Hydrogenovibrio crunogenus: one gene and its partner. The main gene of each other region encodes a partner of the protein of the gene in region 2 in a complex. Links are inferred from orthologs where the notes say so. Each region holds a gene or a part of one and is shown on either strand. Other genes may lie near its edges. The genes, in order: rpsJ and nusB.

Region 1 (8,734 bases), 1.2 Mb from region 2 along the record:
TACAACGATTCTGTTGTCTAGCAGGAGAAGCGTTTCTTGGAAGTTTTGCCAACTTATCCATTGCTTCCATACGTTCTTCAAAGCTTAGAGACATATCAACAGATGCTTTTTTTAACTCAGCTCTTTTTGCTGAATATTTAGCAACCATCTTTGCTCTTTTCTTTTCTCTTTCAATCATTGATTGCTTTGCCATGAGAAACCTCTATTGCTTTTTAAATGGAAAATTAAAGGCTTCTAAAAGAGCTTTTGCTTCTTCATTTGTTGAAGCAGTCGTTGCAAAGTTGATATCCATTCCACGAATTTTATCAACCTTTTCAAATTCAATTTCAGGGAAAATGATTTGCTCTTTCACACCTAAATTGTAATTACCTCGACCATCAAACGCATTTCCTTTAACACCTTGGAAATCACGAACTCGTGGCAAAGCAACATTAATCAATCTATCCAAAAACTCATACATTTTGGCCCCACGAAGTGTCACTTTACAACCAAGTGGATATCCATCACGTACTTTAAAACTTGCAACAGAGCGTCTTGCAAGCGTTTTAACAGGCTTCTGACCAGTAATCGCTTCCATATCTGACACTGCATTATCAAGTATTTTCTTGTCACCAATTGCTTCACCAACGCCCATATTGATCGTAATCTTTGTGAGTTTTGGAGCTTGCATTACTGACTTATAACCAAATTTTTCGACTAACGCCGGAATAACTTGATCATTATAAATTTTTTGTAATCTTGCCATATTTCAACCTACTTAAGCATCAACCGACTTGCCATTAGACTTAAAGAAACGTGTTTTCACATCTCCTTCAACTCTAACACCAACACGGTCCGCTTTTTTTGTTTCAGGATTGTATAAAGCAACATTAGAAGCATCAACAGGCATTTCTTTAGAAACAATACCACCTTGTTCACCCGTCATAGGGTTAGGTTTAACATGTTTCTTAGCCAAATTAATTCCATCTACTATTAGCTTACCATTTTGCATAACTTGAGAAACTGAACCGCGTTTCCCTTTGTCTTTTCCAGCAATAACGATAACCTCATCACCTTTTCTTAGACGATTCATTATCAGTTCCTTATAAAACTTCTGGAGCTAGCGAAACGATTTTCATAAATTTATCGTTACGTAGCTCACGTGTTACTGGGCCAAAAATACGTGTTCCGATAGGCTCTAGCTTAGTATTAAGAATAACAGCAGCATTACCATCAAACTTAATCTTTGAACCATCTGGACGTCTTACGCCTTGCGCCGTACGAACGACAACCGCATCAAAAACATCACCTTTTTTGACTTTGCCGCGAGGTGCAGCCTCTTTAACAGCTACTTTAATAACATCACCAACACTCGCATAGCGACGCTTAGAACCGCCCAGTACCTTAATACATTGGACCTTTCTTGCACCACTATTGTCAGCGACATCAAGTACAGTTTGCATTTGAATCATGATGGAACTCCATCCATAAAATTTAAATAACACAAAAACCGCCAAAATAACTAGTCCCTTTTTACAGGCTTGGTTATTAAGGCGGTGAAAAATTTGGGCAATTATATCAGATTGATATCAAAAGTCTACTTTTATTACAACGCAGCTTTTTCGTCAATTGAAACCAATGACCAAGTCTTTCTCTTAGAGAAAGGGGTACATTCTGAAATGGTGACTCTATCACCAACTCCGCAAGCATTATCAGCATCATGTGCCATAACTTTTGTAGACTTTCTAACAAACTTTTTATATTTAGGATGCTTAATATAACGGTTTGTCATAACTACAACTGATTTGTCCATGCCGTTGCTAACAACAACACCTTGCATTGTACGTGCTTTATTTTCACTACCAGCCATTCTTATTTACTCACTTTTTGACGAATGATGGTTTTAACTCGTGCAACAGAACGACGAACAGTTTTTAACTGTGCGCTATTCGACAACTGACCAGTCGCATGTTGCATTCTTAAGTTAAATTGCTCTTGAAGAAGATTTAGTAAATCTTCTCTAAGCTCTTCAACTGACTTTTCTTTTAATTCTGAAGTCATCTTACATCACCGTTCTTGTTACAAATTGTGTTTTGAAAGGAAGTTTTGCAGCAGCAAGCTCAAATGCTTCTCTTGCAACAACTTCATCAACACCTTGCATTTCATAAAGGACACGACCAGGTTGAACCTGAGCAACCCAGTACTCTACACTACCTTTACCTTTACCCATACGAACCTCAAGAGGTTTATTGGTAATCGGCTTATCAGGAAATACACGAATCCAAATCTTAGCACCACGCTTTACTTTACGTGTCATAACACGACGGGCTGCTTCAATTTGACGTGAAGTCATACGACCACGCTCCATTGCCTTCAAACCGAATTCACCAAAGCTAATTTTGTTACCAACATTAGCAAGACCGCGGTTACGTCCTTTATGCATCTTTCTAAATTTTGTACGTTTTGGCATTAACATAACAAGTATTCCTTTTATTTACGGCCTTTCTTGCCTTTAGATTGTTTCTTGTCATCACTTACCATTGAAATTTTTTCTAGCTTTTCACCTTTAAAGATCCAAACTTTAACCCCAATTTTACCGTAAGTGGTATCTGCTTCGAAAGTCGCGTAATCAATGTCAGCACGAAGTGTATGAAGAGGAACACGTCCTTCTCTATACCACTCAGCACGTGCAATTTCTGCACCATTTAAACGACCAGAAACATTTACTTTAATACCTTGCGCACCTAAACGCATTGCATTACTTACCGCACGCTTCATAGCACGACGGAACTGGATACGCTTCTCTAATTGCTGTGCAATTCCTTCAGCGACCAACTTAGCATCTAATTCAGGCTTCTTGATTTCTTCGATATTAATGTTAACCGGCATCCCAGTTTTAGCAATCAAAGCTTGCTTTAATTTTTCAATATCTTCACCTTTCTTACCAATCACAACACCTGGACGAGCGGTGTGAATAGTAACACGAACACCGTTTGCAACGCGTTCGATGTTAATTTGGCTCACTGAAGCATGTTTTAGCTTTTCATTTAACTCTTTTCGGATTTCGATATCACTGATAAGGAAATCAGAATAGTTTTTGCTATCCGCATACCAGCGAGCATTCCAATCTTTGGTAATCCCTAATCGGATCCCAATCGGATGTACTTTTTGACCCATTCTGACTCTCCTTACTTATCGCCAACAGTAACAGTAATATGACTGATACGTTTTAGGATACGATTTCCACGACCTTTTGCTCTAGCACGCATACGTTTCATGATAGGCCCTTCATTGACATAAGCTTCAGTTACCTTTAGCTCATCAATATCTGCACCTTCATTATTTTCTGCATTCGCAATAGCCGAATTCAATACTTTGCTCATCAACTCAGAGGCCTTTTTATCACTAAAAGCCAATATATTTACAGCTGCTTCAACATCTTTTCCACGAATTAAATCCGCTACAAGACGCGCTTTCTGAGGAGAAATACGAGCAAATCTATGAGTAGCACTAACCTGCATGTTATCTCTCCTTATTTAGATTTTTTATCAGCTGCATGACCGCGATATGTACGGGTCATTGAAAACTCACCAAGCTTATGTCCGACCATGTTTTCTGAAACATAGACAGGAATATGCTCTTTACCGTTGTGAACTGCAATCGTCAAACCAATCATATCAGGAAGAATCATAGATCTTCTTGACCATGTTTTTATTGGACGTTTATTACCAGATTCTTGTGCCTCCATCACCTTTTTTACAAGGTGATGATCTACAAAAGGTCCTTTTTTAACTGAACGTGGCATAGGGTCCTTCCTTATTTATTTCTACGACGTACGATCATTCTGTCAGTACGTTTATTACTACGTGTCTTCTTACCTTTGGTCGGAACACCCCATGGTGTAACTGGGTTACGACCACCTGAAGTACGACCTTCACCACCACCATGAGGGTGATCAACCGGGTTCATTGCAACACCACGTACAGTTGGACGAACACCTTTCCAACGCTTAGCACCAGCTTTCCCAAGCTTTCTAAGTGAATGTTCTTGGTTTCCAACTTCACCGATAGTTGCACGACAATCAGCTAAGATTTTTCTCATCTCACCTGAACGCAGTTTAACTAAAACATAAGCACCATCACGCCCAGCAATTTGAGCATAAGCACCAGCACTTCGAGCGATTTGAGCACCTTTACCTGGTCTCATTTCTAATGCGTGTACGACAGTACCAACTGGAATATTTCTTAACGGCAAGGCATTTCCAGCCTTAATAGAAACATGCTCACCAGACTCAACAGGATCACCTGCTTTAACATGTCTTGGTGCAAGAATATAACGTCTTTCACCATCCGCATATTTCAACAGCGCGATGTGTGCTGTTCTGTTTGGATCATATTCTAAGCGCTCTACAACCGCAGCGACACCATCTTTGTTTCTTTTGAAATCAATTTGACGATAATGTTGCTTGTGACCACCACCTTGGTGTCTTACTGTAATGCGACCATTAGAGTTACGACCACCAGATTTAGATTTCTTTTCTAGCAATGCTGAAAAAGGTTTGCCTTTATGCAAATCTGGTTCAACAACACTTACGACAAAACGACGACCTGGTGATGTAGGTTTTGATTTTTTAATTATAGCCATGACAAACCCTCTTATTCAGCACCAACAAAATCAATCTCTTGCCCAGGAGCTAAACGTACAATAGCTTTTCTCAAACCATTACGCTTACCTACTCGACCTTTAAAGACTTTTGTTTTGCCTTTAATATTGATCATGTTTACAGATTGAACCTTTACATCAAACAATGATTCAACCGCTTGTTTAACTTCAGGCTTTGTTGCATTAGGCACAACCTTGAAAATATACTGCTCAGAAGCATCCGCCATCAAAGCTGATTTTTCTGAGACATGAGGAGCCAATAATACTTTTAGTAAACGTTCTTTACTCATGCTAGCTTCTCCTCAAGTTGCTTAATCGCACCTTGCGTTACTACAATCGACTTAAAACCTACTAAACTGACCGGATCAATTGAGGCAACATCACACACATCTGCATGATATAAATTGCGTGCTGACAAATATAAATACTCATCAAAACCTTCTGTAATAACTAAAGCATCTTTCAGGTTCAAAGTATTCAATTTAGCCACAAAGTCTTTCGTCTTAGGTGCTTCTATTTTAAAGTCATCAACGACTACTAATCTTTCTGTACGTGCTAACTCTGAAAAAATCGCTTTCATCGCACCACGGTACATTTTTTTATTCACTTTCTGAGAAAAGTCACGGTTATGGCCTGGGAATGCACGCCCACCACCAATCCAGATTGGACCACGACTGGTACCCGCACGCGCACGACCTGAACCTTTCTGAGCCCATGGTTTTGCACCACCACCTCTTACTGCTGAACGATTTTTCTGACCTTTCGTACCAGAACGTGCACCAGCTAGATAAGCGTTAACAACTTGATGAACAAGGGCTTCGTTAAATTCAGCACCAAAAATGGCTTCTGAAACCTTAACTGATCCCGCTTCTTTTCCACTTGCTAATTCAATTAATTTTAAATCCATCACGCCCACCTTATTTAATTGCCTTGCGAACAATAACGGTACTACCTTTTGCGCCAGGCAAAGCACCTTTGATCAACAGTAATGAATTTTCAACATCAACCTTAACCAACTCAAGATTAAGCGTTGTTTGTTTTACATTCCCCATATGACCGGCCATCTTTTTCCCCTTGAATACTCTTCCAGGAGTTTGGTTTTGACCAATTGAACCAGGTGCACGGTGAGAAATAGAGTTACCATGAGTTGCATCTTGCATTTTAAAGTTATGTCTTTTGACACCACCTTGAAAACCTTTACCTTTAGTTGTGCCAGACACATCAACTACTGCAACATCATTAAATTTTTCGACTGTAATTTCAGAACCAGGCTCTAAACCTTCTGCTTCTGAAACATCATCTAATCTAAACTCCCACAAACCTTGACCAGCTTCTACACCAGCTTTTGCATAATGACCAGCTTCAGGCTTTGAAACACGACCAGCGTGCTTTGAACCGAAAGTAACCTGAATGGCATCATAACCATCAGTTTCATTATTTTTGATTTGTGTTATGCGGTTTGGTGAAACCTCCACCACCGTCACAGGAGTCGATACACCATCCTCGTTAAATACACGAGTCATACCAACTTTGGTACCAATGACACCAATACCCATATCGTTACCTCATTATTATTTCTACATTAACCATTTCGATTGATGGTTAACAACCAAGCTAATTATCTTAGCTCTAACTGTACATCCACACCTGCTGCAAGATCTAACTTCATCAATGCATCAACTGTTTTATCTGTCGGATCAACGATATCCAACAAACGCTTATGTGTACGAATTTCATACTGGTCACGCGCATCTTTGTTAACATGCGGTGAAACCAACACTGTAAAACGCTCTTTACGGGTAGGCATTGGAATAGGGCCCTTAACCTGAGCGCCTGTTCTTTTAGCTGTTTCCGTAATTTCACGAGCAGACTGATCAATCAAACGATGATCGAAAGCCTTCAAGCGAATACGAATATTTTGAGTCGCCATAATAATCTTTTTCTCATATTACAAAAAAAGAAAAGCAGTGACATGAATATAGCCACTGCTCACTAAGGTTGCGGATTGTAACAATAAATCAAAATACTTTCAAGCATTTAATTTATTGTTTTCTAAACATTATTTAATCAATAATTTTAGCAACAACACCCGCACCAACTGTACGTCCACCTTCACGAATCGCGAAACGTAAACCTTCGTTCATCGCGATCGGGTTGATTAACTCTACAGTCATTTGCACGTTATCACCAGGCATAACCATTTCTGTTCCTGCTGGTAGTTCACATGCACCTGTTACATCTGTTGTACGGAAGTAGAACTGTGGACGATATCCTTGGAAGAATGGTGTATGACGACCACCTTCATCTTTTGATAGTACATACACTTCTGCTTCGAACTTAGTATGTGGTGTTACTGTACCCTTATGAGCAAGTACTTGACCACGTTCGATATCTTCACGCTTAGTACCACGCAATAGGATACCTACGTTATCCCCTGCTTCACCTTGGTCAAGCAGCTTACGGAACATTTCAACACCTGTTACAGTTGTAGTTGTTGTTGGACGGATACCGACGATTTCGATTTCTTCACCAACTTTTACAACACCTGTTTCAACACGACCTGTTGCAACCGTTCCACGACCTTGGATTGAGAAGATATCTTCTACAGGCATTAGGAATGGTTTATCTGTTTGACGTGTTGGTTCTGGGATGTATGTATCCAATGCATCTACCAAACGACCGATTGATGGCTCACCAATTTCTGATTGATCACCTTCGATAGCTTTAAGAGCTGACCCCATGATTACCGGTGTATCATCACCTGGGAAATCATAAGTATCTAGAAGTTCACGAACTTCCATTTCTACTAGCTCTAGCAATTCTTCATCATCAACCATGTCAGCTTTGTTTAGGTAAACAACGATGTATGGCACACCTACCTGACGAGATAGAAGAATGTGCTCACGCGTTTGTGGCATTGGGCCATCTGCTGCTGAACATACTAGGATTGCACCGTCCATCTGTGCCGCACCTGTGATCATGTTTTTTACATAGTCGGCGTGACCTGGGCAGTCTACGTGAGCATAGTGACGTGTTTCTGACTCATACTCAACGTGTGCTGTTGAGATAGTAATACCACGCTCACGCTCTTCCGGTGCGTTATCGATGTTAGCGTAGTCTTTTGCTTCGCCACCGAATTTTTTACCTTGTACAATTGTTAGAGCCGCTGTAAGAGTTGTTTTACCATGGTCAACGTGACCAATCGTACCAACGTTTACGTGCGGCTTACTACGTTCAAACTTTTCTTTTGCCATTTTAAAAATCCTAATTAAACTTTAAATTTTAAATTATTCACCCTTCTGGGCTTTAGCAATAATCTCTTCTTGGATATTAGAAGGCGCATCATTATATTTCAAGAATGTCATACTATAGTTTGCACGACCTTGAGTTAAAGAACGCATCTGGTTGGAATACCCAAACATTTCAGAAAGTGGCACTTCTGCTTTAATTGATTTACCAGAAGCAATATCATCCATACTTGAAACCATCCCACGACGTCTATTCAAGTCACCGATAATATCTCCCATATATTCTTCAGGAGTTGTCACTTCAACCGCCATAACCGGCTCAAGAATTACTGGATTTGCTTGGGTAACACCATTTTTAATACCCATACCAGCTGCAACACTGAAAGCCATTTCGTTAGAGTCCACATCATGGTAAGAACCATCAATTAACTCAACAGAAACATCAACCATAGGGAAGCCAGCAATAACACCATTTTCTAATTGTTGCTGTGCACCTTTCTCAACAGCACCAATATACTCACGAGGTACAGCACCACCAACAATACTGTTGATAAACTCAAAACCTGACCCAGCTTCACGAGGAGAGATTTTAAATACAACATGACCATACTGACCACGACCACCGGACTGACGAACAAACTTCCCATCCGCTTCTACTGGCTTCTTAATGGTTTCACGGTATGAAACTTGTGGAGCACCAATATTCGCTTCCACATTGAACTCACGCTTCATACGATCAACAATGATGTCCAAGTGAAGCTCACCCATACCTGAAATAATGGTTTGATTGGTTTCTTCGTCTGTTTTAACTCGGAAAGAAGGATCTTCCGCAGCCAACTTCTGAA
Region 2 (9,001 bases):
AAAACAAACTGAAGCCATGCTATCGGTTTTACACAGTGAGGAAAATCAAAAGGCAATTCATACACTTGAAAGCGTCTTAAGGAAGTATAAAAAGGCCACTAATTCAAATGTATTTTTAAAGAAAGAAGTTAATAACACCATTGAATTTGGCATAGAGCCGACAACGGAAACACTTAAGCAGACAATACCTCTTCTCTTAGAAACCGATTTGGCAACCGAAGAGTCAACATTGTCAAGTGCTCTAACATCGATTCAAAAGCGGCTGAATACTTCTCAACTAATACTCGGTAAAATGCTCTCGACCAAAAACCCCAAATTAGTCAAAGCATTTAATGAAAATGGACTGGGAGATGTCGCGAATTCTGACATTGAAACAATTGTCAGTGCTTTTGATGGTAATTTCCAATACATGGACACACTCGATGAATTGGTGAGTGCAAGAGATGGCTATCAAGAGTCTTTTAGCGACATCAAAGACTATATGACGACAGAAACTGACAATAATGGCTCGCTGATTTCACTGATTAATGAAGCCAACGACATCATCCGTCAGTTATCAAATCAGTCACAACTAAACACCACAACACTGATTAATGAATTGAACCTCCTTTCCAATGAACAAATTCATCAATTGGCCATTATCAGCATTATCAGCTTAATCTTAATGATTCTACTCAACTTAGTGGTTGTAGCCTCAATTACACGCCCTCTCCACCGTATTAAGAAAAACATTGCCTTCATCTCTAAGACAGGCGATCTTAAACAATGGACTCCCATCACCGGTAAAAACGAATTAGTCGATATGAGCCATAACATTCAAGAACTCATTTTATCTTTTCGTCAAATCACAACCGAACTACAAGATGTGGGAATTGCACTGTCTAATGGAGAGTTTGACAAAAAAGTTGAGCAAGATTACGCCGGCGATTTACTGACATTGAAAGATAACTTTAATGCATCGATTCATCAGATTTCAGACACGATGACAGCTATCCAGAAAATGAGCCAGGCACTGAACCAAGGAAACTTAAGCTTTACAGAACCCTCAGATCAATACTTAGGCGCTTATCGCATCGTGATTGAGAGTTTAAATTCAGCCATGGAAACACAAATGAATGCCATTGAAGCAGTTAAAGACGTCATGCAAATGATGAACAAAGGTAACTTCTCCAAGCGGATAGAGTTAAACATGCCAGGAGATCTGAGCCAACTCAAAACCTATTTAAACACTTCATTGGACAAGCTGGATGAAGCCATTACTCATAAATCTTATATCTTGGATCACTTCCGACAAGGAAACTTTGCCTTTGAAATAGAGGGAGAATTTGAAGGAAAACTTCAGGAATTGAAAAACAATATGCAGGACATGGCTTCCAATATCAGCAACATGCTATCAGATGTTCAAACAGCTTCTTCAAACGCTGTCAGTGGTGTGCAAGAGATCAGCATGGGCAATCAAGACCTCAACGAACGGGTCAATAAGCAAGCCTCAGCCATTCAAAACACCATGAACCATATGCAGCAAATGGTTCAACAGATTAACGAATCTCTCTCAAGTGCCAATACGGTCAATAATAAGAGTACCGCTGCAAAAGAAAATACCTTATCCGGTGTCAGCATTGTCAACCGTATGTCAGAAGCGATTAAAGAGATTGAAGGCGCCAGCCAAGAAATTGCTAACTTTACCCAAGTGATTGATGACATTGCTTTTCAAACCAACTTATTAGCGCTTAATGCAGCGGTAGAAGCCGCTCGTGCAGGTGAACAAGGAAGAGGGTTTGCCGTAGTTGCAACAGAAGTCAGAAGTTTGGCCAGTAAATCTGCTGAAGCGGCAAAAAGCATTCAAGCCGTAACACAAAAAAGTTTGGCAAAAGTGGAACAAGGCATTGAACTGAGCGAATTGACGAAAAAATCTTTTAATGAAAATGCCCAAGCCATCGATGAAATCTCTTCGATGATGGCGGAAATGCATGATTCTTTAAATCATCAATCACACGGCATAGAACAGGTAAATCAATCTTTAACTGAAATCAATGAGATTACTCAACACAACGCTTCCCTCGTTGAGCAAGTTACCCAGACATCAAGTCATATTATCGAAAGTGTTAAAGGCGTTGAAGATCAATTATTACACTTCAAACTAAAGCCCAATCAAATGGTTAACGCTTTGCCTTCGGCAAATGAAGAACTCGATTCAATGACTGATACTCCACACTTACTACCTGAAAAAATATCTTAACTTAGAAGTGTGCAAACCCAAGTGACTGTAAACTTGTCTGACCTTGAGGGGTATTTTTTAACTGTATCCCTCCCTCGCCAGTGACAATTTGCCCGATTTCAGTCAATGAAATCTCTAGCTCTTCGGCAAGCTCATGAATGGTTATTTGATTATCAGGGTGAATGGTAAAACACAGCTCATAATCATCCCCCGCAATCAATGGTAACGACCAATCATTAGATTGCTGGATATAGGTTTGCATACAGTTAGAAACTGGAACCGATTTCACATCGACCCATGCACCGACTTGTGATGATGACAGAATATGCTTTAAGTCGGCCAGCAGTCCATCAGACACATCAATGGCACTGGTTGCGAGTCCTTTAAGATAATATCCAAGCGTCACCTGTGGGGTAGGTTTGTTCAGCTGTTGTATGGCTGAGGCATAAGAAGCTTTATCCCAATGCTGCTGAACGGCTTTTAATCCAAGCCCCCCCTCTCCCAGAACCCCTGAAACATAAATCAAATCGCCCGGTTTCGCTCCTTTTCGTAAAATAGCATGTCCGCTTTCAACCCAGCCTTGTGCTGTAATCGTGATGGTTAAACGATCAGAGCGCGTGGTATCCCCTCCTATCAAAGGAATATTATATAAATTGGCTAACTGCTTGAGTCCACCGGCAAACATTTCCAGCCAGGCCTGGTTATTTTTCTCTGATGGCAAACTGAGTGCCAATGAATAAAAGGCCGGCGTTGCGCCCATCGCCGCTAAATCACTCAAATTGACGGCCAATGCTTTCCAAGCAATATCACAAGCAGATGTTTCAACCGGGAAATGCACCCCTTCTATAAGCGTATCTGTCACCACTACCAGCTGCTTTCCGGCCTGGCAAGACAGCACCGCACCATCATCTCCAATTCCAATTTCATCGGCCGATGCAACGCTAGATAAAGGCTTAAAAAAAGTATCAATCACATCAAATTCGTGTGCCATCACAATGCTCTTTATTTTTAAAGGGGCGGTAAAACAAAAAAACCAGAGCAATCTCTGGTTTTTAATCGCGTCATCTAATCCCGACTTAATCTGTTTGTGTTTTTTCCAAACTTCTTAAACCTTCAGCGGCTTTATCTAAAATACCATTAATGTATTTATGGCTGTCTTCCGCACCAAATCGTTTAGCCAACTCAACAGATTCATTGATCACAACTCGATATGGAATTTCCAACTTATTTTGTAATTCAAATACGCCCATACGCATGATATTTTTTTCGACCGGATCAATCCGTGCCACCGCTCTGTCCAAGAAAGGAGCATAAAGCTCATCTAAATCAGTCGCATGATTCGTCACTTCATTCACAATTTCTTGAAATAAAGCCACATCCGTATCCACTAAGCGCCCTTCTTCAGAAAACTGCTTAATGATATCTAGGGTTTCAGAGTGATTCACCTGCCACTGATACAGTGCCTGGAGCGCCACACGACGTGTTTGCGTTCGAACACTCACACTTTTTTCTTCTTCAGGAAGTTCAGTCCCTTCACCAGGCTTAAAATCGGATAAATTCATTAACTTAAATAACCATTAAATTTGTTTTAAAACATTCGCAGTTTCAATTGCTGCTAACGTACATTCTTCACCTTTGTTTCCAGCTTTGGTACCTGCTCTTTCAATGGCTTGATCAATCGTATCAACGGTTAACACACCAAATGAAACCGGCACACCGCTGTTTAACGCGACTTGACCAATCCCTTTAACACACTCACCGGCGACATAATCAAAGTGTGGCGTACCACCACGAATTACCGCACCGAGTGCGACAATCACATCATATTTTCCAGAGGCCGCCATTTTTTGAGCAACAATCGGAATTTCAAACGCACCCGGCACCAACACTTGCTCAATATTATCTTCCGAGCCACCGTGACGAACAATGGTATCAATGGCGCCTTTAACCAAACTGTCCACAATAAAGCTATTAAAGCGCCCGATAACCAGCCCTACTTTTAAGCCCTGTGCCGTTAAATTTCCTTCGATGATCTTCATAACTCAACCCTATTATTCTATTTTAATTTCGATTAAATCTATTCAGCTTATTTAGCCATCATTCTTTTTGTTTGTCTATATTTTCAACAATTTCCAAGCCAAAGCCACCCAATGCACTCATCTTCCATGCAGAACCGATGACTTTCAATTGCGTTAATCCCAAATCGGATAAAATTTGGGCGCCTAATCCATATGTTTTCGCATCGTCTTCCGTTTGAATTTCGGGCTGGGAAATCCCGCGATCTTTCATTTGAAATTGCTGAATTTTATCCAGTAACTCGGCCCCTTCTTCATGCTTTCGCAAGACCACAATAACACCAGACTCTTCTTGTGCAATCTGCTTCATAGCACTGCGCAATGACCAGCCACACTCTTCTCTTTGAGAATCAAACAAATCACACAACGTATCCAACATATGGACACGCACCATTGTTGGCTGGTCTTTCTTTAATTGACCATGTACTAATGCCAAATGCGTTCTATGCTCTAATACATCTTCATACCCAATCAGGCGGAAATCACCATATTCAGTTGGCATATGGCATTCCGAAACCCGTTCAATCGTTTTTTCATTCTTTAAACGATATTCAATCAAGTCAGCTACGGTGCCGAGCTTAATACCATGCTCTTTGGCAAAAATCTCTAAATCGTCACGACGCGCCATCGTACCATCTTCATTCATGATCTCAACAATCACGGATGCTGGTTCCAGCCCTGCTAAACGAGCCAAATCACATCCTGCTTCGGTATGCCCTGCTCTTTCTAACACGCCACCTGGTTTTGCCATAATTGGGAAAACATGACCCGGTGTGACAATATCCGCTGGCTGAGCCTCTGGTTGAATCGCGGCTTGAATCGTCTTAGCTCGATCCGCTGCTGAAATCCCAGTGGTGACTCCTTCGGCGGCTTCAATTGAAACGGTAAAGCTGGTACCGAGAGAATCTTGGTTATTTCGTGTCATCAGTGGGAGATGCAGTTGCTGACAACGCTCTTTGGTCAAGGTCAGACAAATCAACCCTCGCCCGTATCGTGCCATATAATTGATTTGATCAGCAGTTACCGCACTGGCAGGCATCATTAAGTCACCTTCATTTTCACGGTCCTCATCATCCATCAGGATGATCATCTTGCCTTGCTTATAATCTTCAATCAATTCTTCAATGGTATTTAACTGCATGTTTTGTCCAATTATTTGTTACAAAAAGCCGCGATCCGATAATAATTCACGCGTAATGTTAGACGAGTTCGTATCTGATTGCTCAGTGTCATTCGGCGCGCTTAACATTCTTTCTAAATAGCGTGCCAGCAAATCTACTTCCAAGTTAACCGCTGTTCCCACTTGGAAGTGTTTAATCGTCGTCTCTTGCCTGGTATGCGGCACTATATTGACATCGAACACACAACCATCGACTTGGTTAACCGTTAGGCTGATGCCATTAATACAAATAGATCCTTTTGCTGCAATATATTTGGCCAGCGCAGCAGGCGATTCGATTTGATAACGCCAAGAACGTGCTTCTTGCGTAATCGACAATACTTTTCCAACGCCATCGACATGCCCGCTAACCAAATGGCCTCCCAAACGATCCTGAAGACGTAATGCCTTTTCCAAGTTAACCGGAGAACCGACTTTTAAAGCCCCCAAGGTGGTCACTTTTAGGGTTTCTGAGGACACATCTGCGACATACGCTGAGGGCGTTAATTCAATTGCTGTCAAACACACACCATTACACGCGATACTGTCACCGATTTTGACGTCTGACATATCCAACTTCCCCACCTCAATGGTCATACGCGCATCCCCGTTAACGGGTTCAATACGTGATATAAAACCTTCAGACTCAATAATACCGGTAAACATTAAACTTCCTCTGCGGAGACATTTTTAGGGGTCAGCACCAAGTATAAATCTTCGCCCAACGCTTGAACAGACTGGTAAGCAAAAACCTTTTTATCGACCATTTCGGCCAGGCCGGGTAAAACAAACATGGGTTTAGCCATTTCACCCATTAAAATGGGCGCAGTGAAAACATGCAATTCATTAACCATGCCTGCCTGGATAAAAGCCCCTGCGACAATAGCCCCCGCTTCTACCATCACATCATAGATTTTTTCGTTTTCCAGCAAATACGAAAGCACGGATGGTATATCCAGTTTATCACCATCCGATTCCACCGCTATCACTTCCGCACCCTTTTGATAAAACCGTTCAATCAGATCCAAACTTTGATCTGCTGTTTCTTTAGACGTCATCAAAAGCGTTCGTCCGGGTAAGGACAACATTTTAGCTTCTAGCGGCGTGCTCAGATTTGCATCCAACACAACTCTTAAAGGGTGGCAATTTTCCGCTGTTAAACCTAATTCAGCCAACACGTCATCAGGTAAGCGCACATTTAAACTTGGATCATCCGCTAAGACAGTTCCAACACCTGTGACAATCGCACCATGCTGAGCTCGCATTAAATGGACTTGATTCCGGGATTCCGGCCCAGTGATCCATTGACTTTCGCCATTCGCCATGGCCGTTCGTCCATCTAAACTGTTCGCTACTTTTAAGCGAATGAACGGTCTATTCGACTTCATGGCAGAAACAAACCCTTTATTTAAAGCTGCGGCTTCTTCAGACAAAATGCCACTATCGACAACAATTCCGGCCTGCTCTAATCTTTTAATCCCGTTTCCAGCCACAAGCGGATTAGGATCTTGCATGGCAATTACGACTCTAGCAACTCCTGACTCAACTAGAGCATCCGCACAAGGCGGTGTTTTACCATGATGAGAGCAAGGCTCTAAAGTTACATAAACGGTTGCACCCTTGACCGACTCTGTTGCATTGTCTAATGCAACACGCTCGGCATGAGGTTCGCCCGCTTTCTGATGCCACCCTTCCGCAATGATTTTTTCTTGTTGAGTGATAACGCATCCAACAGCAGGATTTGGCTTTGTTGAGTAAACACCTTTTCGAGCCAAGTCGATGGCTTTTTGCATCATTTGAATATCAAAATCAGAAAAAGCCGTATTTGAAGACAAAGACATTATTGTGATTTAGTCGCTTTAACCAGCTTTTCAATCTCTTCTCGAAAAGCATTGACGTCTTGGAAAGAACGGTAAACAGAAGCAAAACGAACATAAGCAACCTGATCCAATTCTTTAAGTGCCTCCATTAGAAGCTCTCCTATCTGAGAAGAAGGAATCTCTCGAACCCCTTCAGCAGTCAATTGTTTATGAATTCGATTCACAACTTGATCAATCGCCTCACTGGCAACAGGTCGCTTTTCCAAGGCTTTTATCAAACCTCGACGAATTTTATCATCATCAAATCGTTCACGGTTACCGTCCGACTTGATCACACGTGGCAATGTGAGCTCTGCAGTCTCGTACGTTGTAAAACGTTCTGCACAGCTCATGCATTCACGACGACGTCGCACCTGCGCCCCTTCCGTTGCGAGGCGAGAGTCGATTACTTTGGTATCAGGTGCGTTACAAAAAGGACAATGCATTAAGAACTCTTAAAATGAAGTTACTTATATACCGGACGTGCCGCACACAATGCTTTCACTTTTTCACGAACCTCAGCCACCACCTTCTCGTCCCAAGACTCAGAAGCTTGCTGACAAGAATCAATCACATCACACATCCAAGTAGCTAGATTTTTCGAATCTTCTTCGGTAAACCCACGAGTTGTGGAAGCGGCAGTACCTACACGAATACCACTGGTCACAAATGGAGACATTGGATCGTTCGGTACCGAGTTTTTATTAATCGTAATATGCGCGTCACCCAACGCCGCATCCACCAATTTACCCGTCAGCCCTTGTTCAATGAAGCTTACTAAGAACAAATGGTTTTCGGTTCCTTTTGAAACCACGTCAAACCCTCTTTCCATAAAAACTTTAGCCATTGCTTGAGCATTGACCTTAACTTGTTTAGCATAGGTTTTAAACTCTGGTTCCATTGCTTCTTTAAAGGCAACGGCTTTTGCCGCAATAACGTGCATTAAAGGCCCACCTTGCGCACCCGGGAAAATCGCAGAATTCAATTTCTTTTCAATTTCAGGGTTCGCCTTCGCTAAAATCAACCCACTTCTTGGACCGCGTAATGTTTTATGAGTGGTTGTCGTAGTCACATCCGCAATCTGCACAGGGTTTGGGTATTCACCCGCTGCAACAAGACCGGCTACGTGAGCCATATCAACCATCAAGTAAGCACCGACTGCATCGGCAATTTCACGGAATTTTTGCCAATCCACCACTTGCGAGTAAGCGGAAAAACCAGCGATAATCATTTTGGGTTTGTGCTCTTTTGCCAAACGCTCAACTTCGTCATAATCGATCACACCTGTTTCTGGATTCAAACCATACTGAACGGCGTTATACATTTTTCCTGAAAAACTAACATGCGATCCGTGTGTCAAATGCCCACCATGAGCCAAACTCATTCCAAGAACCGTATCACCCGGTTCCAACAATGCCATGTAAACCGGTGCATTAGCTTGAGAACCAGAATGCGGCTGAACGTTGGCATAATCTGCACCAAACAACTCTTTAGCACGGTCAATAGCCAACTGTTCGACTACATCCACATGCTCACACCCGCCGTAATAGCGTTTGTTTGGATAACCTTCCGCATATTTATTCGTCAACACAGAGCCTTGAGCTTCCATTACACGTGGACTGGTGTAATTTTCAGAAGCAATCAATTCGATATGATCTTCTTGACGCTGTGCTTCGGCATTCATCGCATC

What was found.
Region 1: the proteins of nusB (region 2) and rpsJ are in contact, whole or in part, in a solved structure (PDB 3D3B), measured with the Escherichia coli proteins. The link is inferred for Hydrogenovibrio crunogenus from one-to-one orthologs.

Annotation. Positions count from the first base shown.
Region 1 is NZ_CP032096.1:344,620-353,353, reverse strand. What follows is about bases 4,916-7,610. They hold rpsJ (30S ribosomal protein S10), read right to left. Parts: upstream 6,572-7,610; coding sequence 6,260-6,571; downstream 4,916-6,259. Other genes in these bases: tuf (elongation factor Tu), read right to left, coding at 6,705-7,610; rplC (50S ribosomal protein L3), read right to left, coding at 5,559-6,197; rplD (50S ribosomal protein L4), read right to left, coding at 4,928-5,548; rplW (50S ribosomal protein L23), read right to left, coding at 4,916-4,931. Outside these bases: rpsN (30S ribosomal protein S14), read right to left, coding at 1-193; rplE (50S ribosomal protein L5), read right to left, coding at 203-745; rplX (50S ribosomal protein L24), read right to left, coding at 758-1,072; rplN (50S ribosomal protein L14), read right to left, coding at 1,083-1,451; rpsQ (30S ribosomal protein S17), read right to left, coding at 1,586-1,849; rpmC (50S ribosomal protein L29), read right to left, coding at 1,852-2,040; rplP (50S ribosomal protein L16), read right to left, coding at 2,042-2,455; rpsC (30S ribosomal protein S3), read right to left, coding at 2,470-3,156; rplV (50S ribosomal protein L22), read right to left, coding at 3,168-3,500; rpsS (30S ribosomal protein S19), read right to left, coding at 3,512-3,784; rplB (50S ribosomal protein L2), read right to left, coding at 3,796-4,623; more of rplW, read right to left, coding at 4,635-4,915; more of tuf, read right to left, coding at 7,611-7,895; fusA (elongation factor G), read right to left, coding at 7,929-8,734. UniProt on the Escherichia coli protein: Involved in the binding of tRNA to the ribosomes. Part of the processive rRNA transcription and antitermination complex (rrnTAC). The complex forms an RNA-chaperone ring around the RNA exit tunnel of RNA polymerase (RNAP).
Region 2 is NZ_CP032096.1:1,510,256-1,519,256, forward strand. The notes cover bases 2,038-4,999. They hold nusB (transcription antitermination factor NusB), read right to left. Parts: upstream 3,781-4,999; coding sequence 3,295-3,780; downstream 2,038-3,294. Other genes in these bases: GHNINEIG_RS07305 (methyl-accepting chemotaxis protein), read left to right, coding at 2,038-2,239; thiL (thiamine-phosphate kinase), read right to left, coding at 2,241-3,209; ribH (6,7-dimethyl-8-ribityllumazine synthase), read right to left, coding at 3,796-4,257; ribBA (bifunctional 3,4-dihydroxy-2-butanone-4-phosphate synthase/GTP cyclohydrolase II), read right to left, coding at 4,316-4,999. In the rest of the region: more of GHNINEIG_RS07305, read left to right, coding at 1-2,037; more of ribBA, read right to left, coding at 5,000-5,434; GHNINEIG_RS07330 (riboflavin synthase), read right to left, coding at 5,453-6,118; bifunctional diaminohydroxyphosphoribosylaminopyrimidine deaminase/5-amino-6-(5-phosphoribosylamino)uracil reductase RibD, read right to left, coding at 6,118-7,293; transcriptional regulator NrdR, read right to left, coding at 7,293-7,757; glyA (serine hydroxymethyltransferase), read right to left, coding at 7,778-9,001. UniProt on the Escherichia coli protein: Part of the processive rRNA transcription and antitermination complex (rrnTAC). The complex forms an RNA-chaperone ring around the RNA exit tunnel of RNA polymerase (RNAP).